Linked DNA regions of Actinomadura rubteroloni. Each later gene encodes a partner of the first gene's protein in a complex. Links are inferred from orthologs where the notes say so. Each region holds a gene or a part of one and is shown in the gene's direction. Other genes may lie near its edges.

Evidence for each region. Proteins that work in one complex are often made in the same cells at the same time.
Region 2: the proteins of pcrA (region 1) and uvrB are in contact, whole or in part, in a crystal structure (PDB 7EGT), measured with the Thermus thermophilus proteins. The link is inferred for Actinomadura rubteroloni from one-to-one orthologs. Residues at the interface, in WP_096412145.1 of Thermus thermophilus: His654, Arg656, Phe657, Gln666, Asp668, Glu669, Lys680, Arg681, Leu682, Ser683, Lys685, Tyr686, Ala687; in WP_096411307.1 of Thermus thermophilus: Glu23, Leu25, Arg26, Asp27, Gly28, Glu29, Arg30, Phe31, Arg55, Glu326, Asp327, Phe328, Glu379, Ser382, Gln383, His398, Gly400, Arg401.

Annotation. Positions count from the first base shown.
Region 1 is NZ_MTBP01000002.1:1,736,593-1,741,964, reverse strand. The notes cover bases 1,372-4,352. They hold pcrA (DNA helicase PcrA), read left to right. Parts: upstream 1,372-1,717; coding sequence 1,718-3,988; downstream 3,989-4,352. Other genes in these bases: BTM25_RS19500 (hypothetical protein), read left to right, coding at 4,058-4,352; BTM25_RS19510 (PIG-L deacetylase family protein), read right to left, coding at 1,372-1,629. In the rest of the region: BTM25_RS19520 (TIGR03564 family F420-dependent LLM class oxidoreductase), read right to left, coding at 1-305; BTM25_RS19515 (SRPBCC family protein), read right to left, coding at 343-801; more of BTM25_RS19510, read right to left, coding at 898-1,371; more of BTM25_RS19500, read left to right, coding at 4,353-4,519; BTM25_RS19495 (cytochrome P450), read right to left, coding at 4,508-5,372. UniProt on the Escherichia coli protein: A helicase with DNA-dependent ATPase activity. Unwinds DNA duplexes with 3'-5' polarity. Translocates on single-stranded DNA with 3'-5' polarity. Initiates unwinding more efficiently from a nicked substrate than double-stranded DNA.
Region 2 is NZ_MTBP01000002.1:261,546-265,693, reverse strand. Bases 1,197-4,148 are described here. They hold uvrB (excinuclease ABC subunit UvrB), read left to right. Parts: upstream 1,197-1,589; coding sequence 1,590-3,707; downstream 3,708-4,148. Other genes in these bases: BTM25_RS12605 (cyclase family protein), read left to right, coding at 3,921-4,148; BTM25_RS12615 (sensor histidine kinase), read left to right, coding at 1,197-1,487. Also shown: BTM25_RS12620 (hypothetical protein), read right to left, coding at 1-122; more of BTM25_RS12615, read left to right, coding at 249-1,196. UniProt on the Escherichia coli protein: The UvrABC repair system catalyzes the recognition and processing of DNA lesions. A damage recognition complex composed of 2 UvrA and 2 UvrB subunits scans DNA for abnormalities.

The DNA of each region.
Region 1 (5,372 bases):
ACGATCGCGGGCGCGCCGAGCGCGAGCCCGAGCTGGAACCGTCCGCCGGTCGCGGCCTGGGCGGTCTGGGCCTGGGCGTTCACCAGGATCGGATGCCGCTCGAAGATCGGGACGGCGGACGTTCCGACGCGCACGTCCGGGACCTCGCGGCCGACGACGGCGGCCAGGCCGATCCCGTCGTAGTCGAACCGCTGGCCCCACCAGACGGAGCGCAGACCGGCGTCCCGGGCCTCGCGGGCATGGGCGACGACGCCGTCCACGGCATTGCCGGACTCGGGCGGATAAAGCACGACACCAAGGCTCATGGTCGCGCCAACACCGACGCTTAGTCGACTATTCCTATCAAATTGCTTCGGGATCGCGCGCCGGGCAGTTCGCCGGGCAGTGCTCCACGTGCCGCGCGAGCCGCCGGACGAACGACGTCAGCATCCGGTCCACCACGAGCTGCGCGACCGGGCCCGTCCCCGGCACCTTCGGCTCGAACTCCGCCGTCCAGCGGATCCGCGTGTTGCCCGCGCGCGGCTCCAGGTACACGTCCGACCGGTAGTTGCGCAGCGGAAGCCCCGCCAGCGCCACATATCCGTAGTGGGACGGCGGGTCGAACGTCACCACCCGCTCGCGCACCAGCAGCACCTTGCGCACCGCGCCGACGCCGTTGCCGGTCCCGTCGCCCGCGCGCGTCCGGTGCACCTTCGTCGGGAACCGCCCCCAGGAGTTCCACGCCGCCGCGACGGCCAGGTGCTTGAAGATCTCGGCGGCGGGCGCGGTGGACATGGCGGAGGTCTCGAACGTCAACGTCATGGCGGCTCCCCGGGTACGGACCAAGCCGACGTAACCATGTCCGGGGACGGCCCACAAGCGAGTCCGCGGTTTGTGGGCCCCGATACAGCGCCGGGGTCAGGCCGTCGGCACCACGAGGAACGCTTCGGCGAGCCGTCCGGCGGGCAGCCCGGCCCGCTGCGCGTTCGCGGTGAGCCATTCGCGTACCATCTCCGGCAGCCGGTCGCCCATGTGCTCGGTCTGGCTCGCGTGCGCCCGCAGCGCCTTGATCTTGGTGTCGAACTCGTCGGTCACGTCCACGTGGTGGTCGGCGGACGGGCCGGCGCTCAGCCACACCTCACGGGCCGTCCACGCCTCCAGCTTCTCTTCGGCCAGCAGCTCGGGGAACGCGTACGGGTTGCGCGCGTCGGGGTAGACGGCGTCGAGCGTCGCCGAGCCGACCGCCCGGTGGTCGGGATGGCTGGGCGAAATGCGCGTGTAGTCCCGGTCGGGGCTGGACGTCAGCACCCGGTCCGGCCGCACCTGGCGGATGACGCGGGCGATGTCGCGGCGCAGCGCGAGCGTCGCCTCGACCCGTCCGTCGGGGTAGCCGAGCCAGCGGACGTCGCGCACGCCCGCCACCGCCGCCGCGGCCTCCTGCTCGGCCCGCCGCATCGGGGCCATCCGCTCGCGCGGCACGTCGTCGTCGAAGCCGCCCGCGTCGCCGTCGGTCACGAGCAGGTACACGACCTCGATGCCGCGCGCGGTCCACCGCGCGACCGTCCCGGCCGCGCCGAAGTCCACGTCGTCGGGGTGGGCCATCACCACGAGGGCCCGGCTGATCTCGGAGTCGTCCAGTACGTTCGCCACCCGGCCAGCCTAGAAGGCGCCCCCGACAGAAGCGCGGGACGGGCGGACGGACGGAAACCGTCGGTCCCGGCCCGTAGACTCGACGGCGATGTCGAAGACCGAAGTTCATCCCCTGCTGGACGGCCTCAACCCGCAGCAGCGCGCCGCCGTCGAGCACGCCGGATCACCGCTGCTCATCGTCGCGGGCGCCGGGTCGGGCAAGACGCGCGTGCTCACCCACCGCATCGCCTACCTGCTCGCCGAGCGCGACGTCCACCCCGGCGAGATCCTCGCGATCACCTTCACCAACAAGGCCGCGGCCGAGATGAAGGAGCGGGTGGACGCCCTGATCGGCCCCCGCTCGCGGGCGATGTGGGTCATGACGTTCCACTCGGCGTGCGTGCGGATCCTGCGCCGCGAGGCCAAGCGTCTCGGGTTCCCGACGAGCTTCTCGATCTACGACCAGGCGGACGCGACCCGGCTCATGGCCCTGGTCTGCCGCGAGCTGGACCTGGACCCCAAGCGGTACCCGCCGAAGTCGTTCAGCGCCCAGGTCTCGAACCTGAAGAACGAGCTGATCGACTACGAGACGTTCAAGTCCCGCGCGTCCACCCACATGGAGCAGACGCTCGCCGAGGCGTACGAGATGTACCAGGCGCGCCTCCAGCAGGCGGGCGCGATGGACTTCGACGACCTGATCATGATGACGGTCAACCTGCTCCAGGTGTTCCCCGAGGCCGCCGAGTACTACCGGCGCCGGTTCCGGCACGTCATGGTGGACGAGTACCAGGACACCAACCACGCGCAGTACGAACTCGTCCGCGAGCTGACCGCGCCGGTCGAGGGCCTCGGCGCGGCCGAACTGTGCGTCGTCGGCGACGCGGACCAGTCGATCTACGCGTTCCGGGGCGCGACGATCCGCAACATCCTGGAGTTCGAGCGCGACTACCCCGACGCGAAGACGATCCTGCTGGAGCAGAACTACCGCTCCACCCAGACGATCCTGTCGGCGGCGAACGCGGTCATCGAGCGCAACGCCGACCGCAAGCCCAAGCGGCTCTGGTCCGACCAGGGGGAAGGCGCCCGGATCGTCGGTTATGTCGCCGACAACGAGCACGACGAGGCCGCGCACGTCGCGCAGGAGGTCGACCGGCTGACCGACTCGGGCGCGGCGCGTCCGGGCGACGTCGCGGTGTTCTACCGGACGAACGCGCAGTCCCGTGTGTTCGAGGAGATCTTCATCCGGGTCGGGATGCCGTACAAGGTCGTCGGCGGCGTCCGGTTCTACGAGCGCAAGGAGGTCCGCGACCTGCTGGCCTACCTGCGCGTCCTCGCCAACCCCGAGGACACCGTCAGCCTGCGCCGCATCCTCAACGTCCCCAAGCGCGGCATCGGCGACCGCGCCGAGGCGTGCGTCGAGGCGCACGCGTCGCGCGAGCGGATCTCGTTCTGGCAGGCGCTGCGGCTCCCCGAGGACGTCCCCGGCATGGCGACGCGGTCGATCAACGCGGTGCGCGGGTTCGTCACGCTGATCGACGGGCTGCGCGAGCTGGTGCCCGCCCGGACGCCCGCCGAGATCGTGGACGCGGTGCTCACCCGGTCCGGCTACCTGGAAGAACTGGCGAACTCCAAGGACCCGCAGGACGAGACGCGCATCGAGAACCTGCGCGAACTCGAGTCGGTGGCCCGCGAGTTCGAGGATCGAAACGAGGAGCGCGTCGAGGACGGCGACGCGACCGGCCGGCTGGTCGAGTTCCTGGAGCAGGTCGCGCTGGTCGCCGACGCGGACTCGATCCCGGGCGGCGCGAAGACCGCGCCCGTCCCGCCGGGGGAGCGGCCCGCCGAGAGCGACCAGGGCGTCGTCACGCTGATGACGCTGCACACCGCGAAGGGCCTGGAGTTCCCGGTCGTCTTCCTCACGGGCATGGAGGACTGCGTCTTCCCGCACCTGCGCGCGATGAGCAACCCGAAGGAACTGGAAGAGGAACGCCGCCTCGCCTACGTCGGCATCACGCGCGCCCGCCAGCGCCTGTACGTGAGCCGGGCGTCGATGCGCAGCTCGTGGGGCACGCCGCAGGTGAACCCGCCGTCGCGGTTCCTCGCCGAGATCCCGACGGCGCTGGTGGACTGGGTGCGCAAGGAGCCGTCCCGCCCCTCGGCCCTGACGGCCGCCGCCGCGCGCGGCTTCGCCTCCGGCCCGGGCAACCGCGCCGTCCCGTCCCTGACCCCCGGCGACAAGGTCACCCACGACGCCTTCGGCCTCGGCACGGTCGTCGCGGTGGACGGCGAGGGCGACAAGGCCGCGGCCAGCGTCGACTTCGGCGGCGAGTACGGCGTGAAACGCCTGGTCCTGCGCTTCGCCCCGGTCGAGAAGCTCTGACCTCATCCGGCCAGGTGCGGCGCCCCGGACGCGACTAGCGTTCGGGGCACCGCACCTCCAGGAGGAGGCATGGCCGGACGACCGTTAGGCCCGTACATCGGCCTGAGCTACGGGCATCTCATCTCGACGACCCCCGGCGTCGTCGTCACCCGCGACCGGTGGGCGGTGCATCCGCTCGCCTTGGAGCGGCCCGACCACGGCCGCCGGGACGAGCCCGTGCGCTGCGCGACGTGCGGCAGGACGTTCACCGTCCGCGTCCTGTCCCTGGACCGGACGCTGCGCCTCCGCCGGACCCTGCGCGCGTCGGCGATCACCGGCCTGGCGCTCTCCGTGCTCTGCGCCGCGCTGCTCGCCGTCGCCGGCGAGGGCGCGGTGCCGGTCCTGGCGTTCCTCGCGTCCGTCGGGGCGGTGACCGCGCTCCTCACCGCGATGCGCCTGCGCCTGGAGGTCGGCGCGACCCCGCGCCGGCCCACGCTCACCCGGCTGCGCGGCCACCGCGTGCTGCCCGGAGCCGGCGAGCTACCCGCGTGACTCGCCGCGCCACCAGCGGGTGAGGGACTGCCACCAGGAGCGGCGGGGCTCGGGGGTCCACGTCGGAGTGGGGGCCGGGGCGGGCGTGGGGGTCGCGTACTGCCGGGGCGCGGGGGCGTGGACCGGGGGGAAGCGGACGGGGAGGGACGCCAGGGCGCGGTGGAAGGGGCCGGGGCGCCACGTCAGCTCGTCCACGGGGACTGCGAGTTCCAGGTCGGGCAGGCGGTCCAGCAGGCGTTCGAGGGCCACGGACGCGATGAGCCGGGCGTGGCCGCGCGCCGGGCAGGTGTGGGGGCCGGCGCTCCAGGCCAGGTGGGCGCGGTTGCCGGTGCGCGGGCCCGACTCCTTGGCCGGGTCGGTGTTGGCGGCGGCGAAGCTGATCACGACGGGCCGGCCGGCGGGCAGGTGGACCCCGCCGATCTCGACGTCCTGGACGGGGTAGGTGACGCCGTAGTTGGCCATCGGCGGGTCCGTCCAGAGGATTTCGTCGAGCGCGTCCTCGACGGGCAGGCTCCCGCCGGACAGGTCGCCCGCGAACCGGTCGTCCGACAGCAGCAGCCGCAGCCCGTTGGCGATGAGGTTCTGCTCCGGCTCCGTCCCGGCGCCCTGGAGCACGATGAGCTGGTGCATCAGCTCCTCGTCGGTGAGCCGCGCGGGGTGGTGGATGAGCCAGGACGTCACGTCCGCGCCCGGATGCTCCTTCTTCAGCGCGACGAGGTCCGCGACGGCCCGGGTCAGCTCGGCGTTGGCCTTCTCGGCGTCGATGCCGTCGAAGATGCCGCTCATGCCGTAGACGAGCCGGTCGCCGATGTCGGGCGGGCAGCCGAACATCTCGTTGAACACCAGCAGCGGC
Region 2 (4,148 bases), 1.5 Mb from region 1 along the record:
TTGGTCACCTCGGACTCGTGCGGAATGTTCACCCCGAGCCCCAGCACCGCGACGACCACGGCGATCACGAGGGCGACGAAGGCATCGGCGTTCTTCCCGAGCCACACGGCGAATCGGGTCATGATTGGCGGCATCCCCGTCCTTGTCGGCGCGGACATCGTAACCACGGCCGGGGACACCGGCCACCGGCCGCGGACGGGCGGCGGCCCTTGCCACGGGGGCCCACCGGGGGCTATAGGGTCCTGACCATGCACGGGCGGGGGTTCGACGCACCGCCCCGGGCGGCAGCGTCGCCGCCGGGGCGCACGCCTGCCCGTGCCCGGATCCTCGCCGTCCTCGCCCCGTGCGCCCGCGCGCTGCGCTGGCCGACGGTCCGGTCGGCGGTCCTGGACATCGCGCTCGCCGTCGGGTTCGCCGTCGTGGACGGGCTGTTCCTCTACTTCGCCTACCGGCACTTCTGGCTGCCGCCCGTGGTCGTCGCGGCGTGCGGCGCGGTCGCGGCGCTGGCGATCGTCGTCCGGCGCCGGTTCCCGGTCACGCTCGCACTGTTCTCCCTGGTGTTCGGGACGGCCACCGGCGGCGCGGGCTTCGCCGTGCTCGTCATCCTGTACTCGCTCGGCGCGTACGCGCCGTCGCGGCGGACCGCCCTGGCCGTCACCGGGGCGGGCTACGCGGTGTCGCTGGTGTTCACCGGCCCCACGGACGCGGACGGGTCGTTCGTCGCGCAGGCCGGGTTCGGGCTGGCGTTCAGCGCGCTGCCGCTCGTCCTCGGCCTCTACATGGGGGCGCGCAAGCAGCTCCTCGCCTCGCTGCAGGAGCGCGCCGCGCGGCTGGAGCGCGAGCAGGGGCTGCTCGCCGAGCGCGCCCGCGCCGAGGAGCGGACGCGCATCGCCCGCGAGATGCACGACGTCGTCGCCAACCGCGTCAGCGTCATGGTCGTCCACGCCGGGGCGCTGCGCGCCATCGCCGGCCGCGACCCCGAGCGCGCCGCCGAGACGGCCGTGGTGATCGGCGAGATGGGCCGGCAGGCGCTCCAGGAACTGCGCCAGGTCGTCGGGGTGCTGCGGCAGGGCGAGGAGGCCATGTCGTCGGACGTGCCGGGCGTCTCGGAGGTCCGCGACCTGGTCGGGCAGTCCACCGCGACCGGGCTGCGGGTGGAGCTGGACGTCCACGGGGAGGAGCGGCCCATGCCGCCCGCCGTCGGACGGACGGTCTACCGCATCGTCCAGGAGGCGCTGACGAACGTCCACAAGCACGCCGGGGACGCCGCCACGTCCGTCGCGCTGCGGATCCTGCCCGAGGCCGTCGAGGTGGAGATCGTCAACGAGCCGCCGCGCGCCCGGCCCCAGCACGGCCTGCCGAGCGGCGGGAACGGCCTGGTCGGGCTCCGCGAGCGGGTCACCGCGCTCGGCGGGCGGTTCGCCGCCGGGCCCGGGGCGCGCGGCGGCTACGCCGTCACCGCCCGGCTGCCGCTTCCGGCGTCCTGACCTGCGGAAATAATCGGCCGATCGGGATTGTCGTACCTCTTGCATAGAGTGTGGTGAGCCGGTTGCCGGAACGTCCGGCGCGGCCCGCGCGGAAGGGTGGTCATGCGGCCTGTCACGGACCTGAAGCGCCGTGTGGCGCCCATCGAGGTCGTCACGGAGATGAAGCCCTCGGGCGACCAGCCCCAGGCGATCGAGAAGCTCGCGGCGCGCGTCCGGCGCGGCGAGAAGGACTCGGTGCTGCTCGGCGCCACCGGCACCGGCAAGACCGCCACGGTCGCCTGGCTCGCCGAGCAGGTGCAGCGGCCGATGCTGGTCATGCAGCCGAACAAGACGCTCGCGGCGCAGTTCGCCAACGAGCTGCGCGAGATGCTGCCCAACAACGCCGTCGAGTACTTCGTCTCGTACTACGACTACTACCAGCCCGAGGCGTACATCCCGCAGACCGACACCTACATCGAGAAGGACTCCTCGATCAACGACGAGGTGGACCGGCTGCGCCACTCGGCGACGAACTCGCTGCTCACCCGGCGGGACACGATCGTCGTCGCGTCGGTGTCGTGCATCTACGGCCTCGGCACGCCGCAGGAGTACGTGGACCGGATGGTCACGCTGCGGGTCGGGCAGGAGATCGAGCGCGACAAGCTGCTCCGCGACCTGGTCGCGATGCAGTACAGCCGCAACGACCTGGCGTTCACGCGCGGCACGTTCCGCGTCCGGGGCGACACGATCGAGATCATCCCGCAGTACGAGGAACTGGCCGTCCGGATCGAGATGTTCGGCGACGAGATCGAGAAGCTCGCCACCCTCCATCCGCTGACCGGCGAGGTGCTGTCGGAGGACGAGGAACTGTACGTCTTCCCGGCGTCGCACTATGTCGCCGGTCCCGAGCGGATGGAACGGGCGATCCGCGACATCGAGGCCGAGCTGACGGAGACGTTGGCCGTGATGGAGGCGCAGAACAAGCTGCTGGAGGCGCAGCGGCTCCGGATGCGCACCACCTACGACATCGAGATGATGCGGCAGGTCGGCACGTCGTCGGGCATCGAGAACTACTCGCGGCACATCGACGGCCGCGCGGCCGGGACGGCGCCGAACACGCTGCTGGACTACTTCCCCGAGGACTTCCTGCTCGTCATCGACGAGTCGCACCAGACCGTCCCGCAGATCGGCGCGATGTACGAGGGCGACGCGTCCCGCAAGCGGATGCTGGTCGAGCACGGCTTCCGGCTGCCGTCGGCGATGGACAACCGGCCGCTGAAGTGGGAGGAGTTCCTGGAGCGCATCGGGCAGACGATCTACCTGTCCGCGACGCCCGGGCCGTACGAGATGGGCCGGGTCCAGGGCGACGTGGTGGAGCAGGTCATCCGCCCGACGGGCCTGGTCGACCCGCAGATCGTCGTGAAGCCCACCAAGGGGCAGATCGACGACCTCGTCCACGAGATCCGCGAGCGCACCGAACGGGACGAGCGCGTCCTGGTCACCACGCTCACCAAGAAGATGGCCGAGGACCTCACCGACTACCTGCTCGAACTCGGCATCCAGGTCCGCTACCTGCACAGCGAGGTCGACACGCTGCGGCGGATCGAGCTGCTGCGCGAGCTGCGCTCGGGCGACTTCGACGTCCTCGTCGGGATCAACCTGCTGCGCGAGGGCCTCGACCTGCCCGAGGTGTCGCTGGTCGCGATCCTGGACGCCGACAAGGAGGGCTTCCTGCGGTCGGAGACGTCGCTGATCCAGACGATCGGCCGCGCGGCCCGGAACGTGTCCGGCCAGGTCCACATGTACGCCGACAAGATCACGCCGTCCATGCAGCGGGCGATCGAGGAGACCGACCGGCGCCGCGCCAAGCAGGAGGCCTACAACGCCGAGCACGGCATCGAGCCGCGGGCGCTGCGCAAGCGCATCGCCGACATTCTCGACTCCCTCGCCCGCGAGGACGCCGACACCGAGACGCTGATCGGCGGCGCGGGACGGCAGCAGAGCCGGGGGAAGGCGCCCGTCCCCGGGCTGGCGTCCCGCACCCGCGAGGCGGGCCGGCACGCCGCCGACCTCGTCGGCGAGCGCCCGCGCGCCGAACTGGAGTCGCTGATCCAGCAGATGACCGAGCAGATGCACCAGGCCGCCGCCGACCTGCAGTTCGAACTCGCCGCTCGTCTCCGCGACGAGATCAAGGAGCTGAAGCGCGAACTGCGCGAGATGAAGGAAGCGGGCGTGAGCTGATCCGGCGCCGGCCGGCCCGGCGATCGGAAACGGCGCACCGGCGTCGCTGATGGGCGCCGTCCGTGGCCTTGCCGCGTCGCCATTCCGTCCGGAGTTTCCGCAGTTCTTTCAACGGCCGTCCGCGCCGGTTCAGCGGGCCTCGGTAAGGCTGGGAAGGGTCGGGACGCGCTGCGCGCGACATTTCGATCCGTGTGACCAGAGGAGTCGGCTGGGATGACAGAGCGAACGATGCCCACGCAGGACGACGTGCTCGGGTACTTCGACACGTTGTCGAACTGGGGGCGGTGGGGCGACGACGACGAGCGCGGCACGCTGAACCACATCACCGACGAGGTCCGGCTGGCGGCGGCGCGGGCGGTGCGCCACGGCCGGAGCGTGTCGTGCGCCTGGGACGTCGCCGTGCCGGCCGAGATGGAGCGGTCGACGACGGCGTGCCCGTGC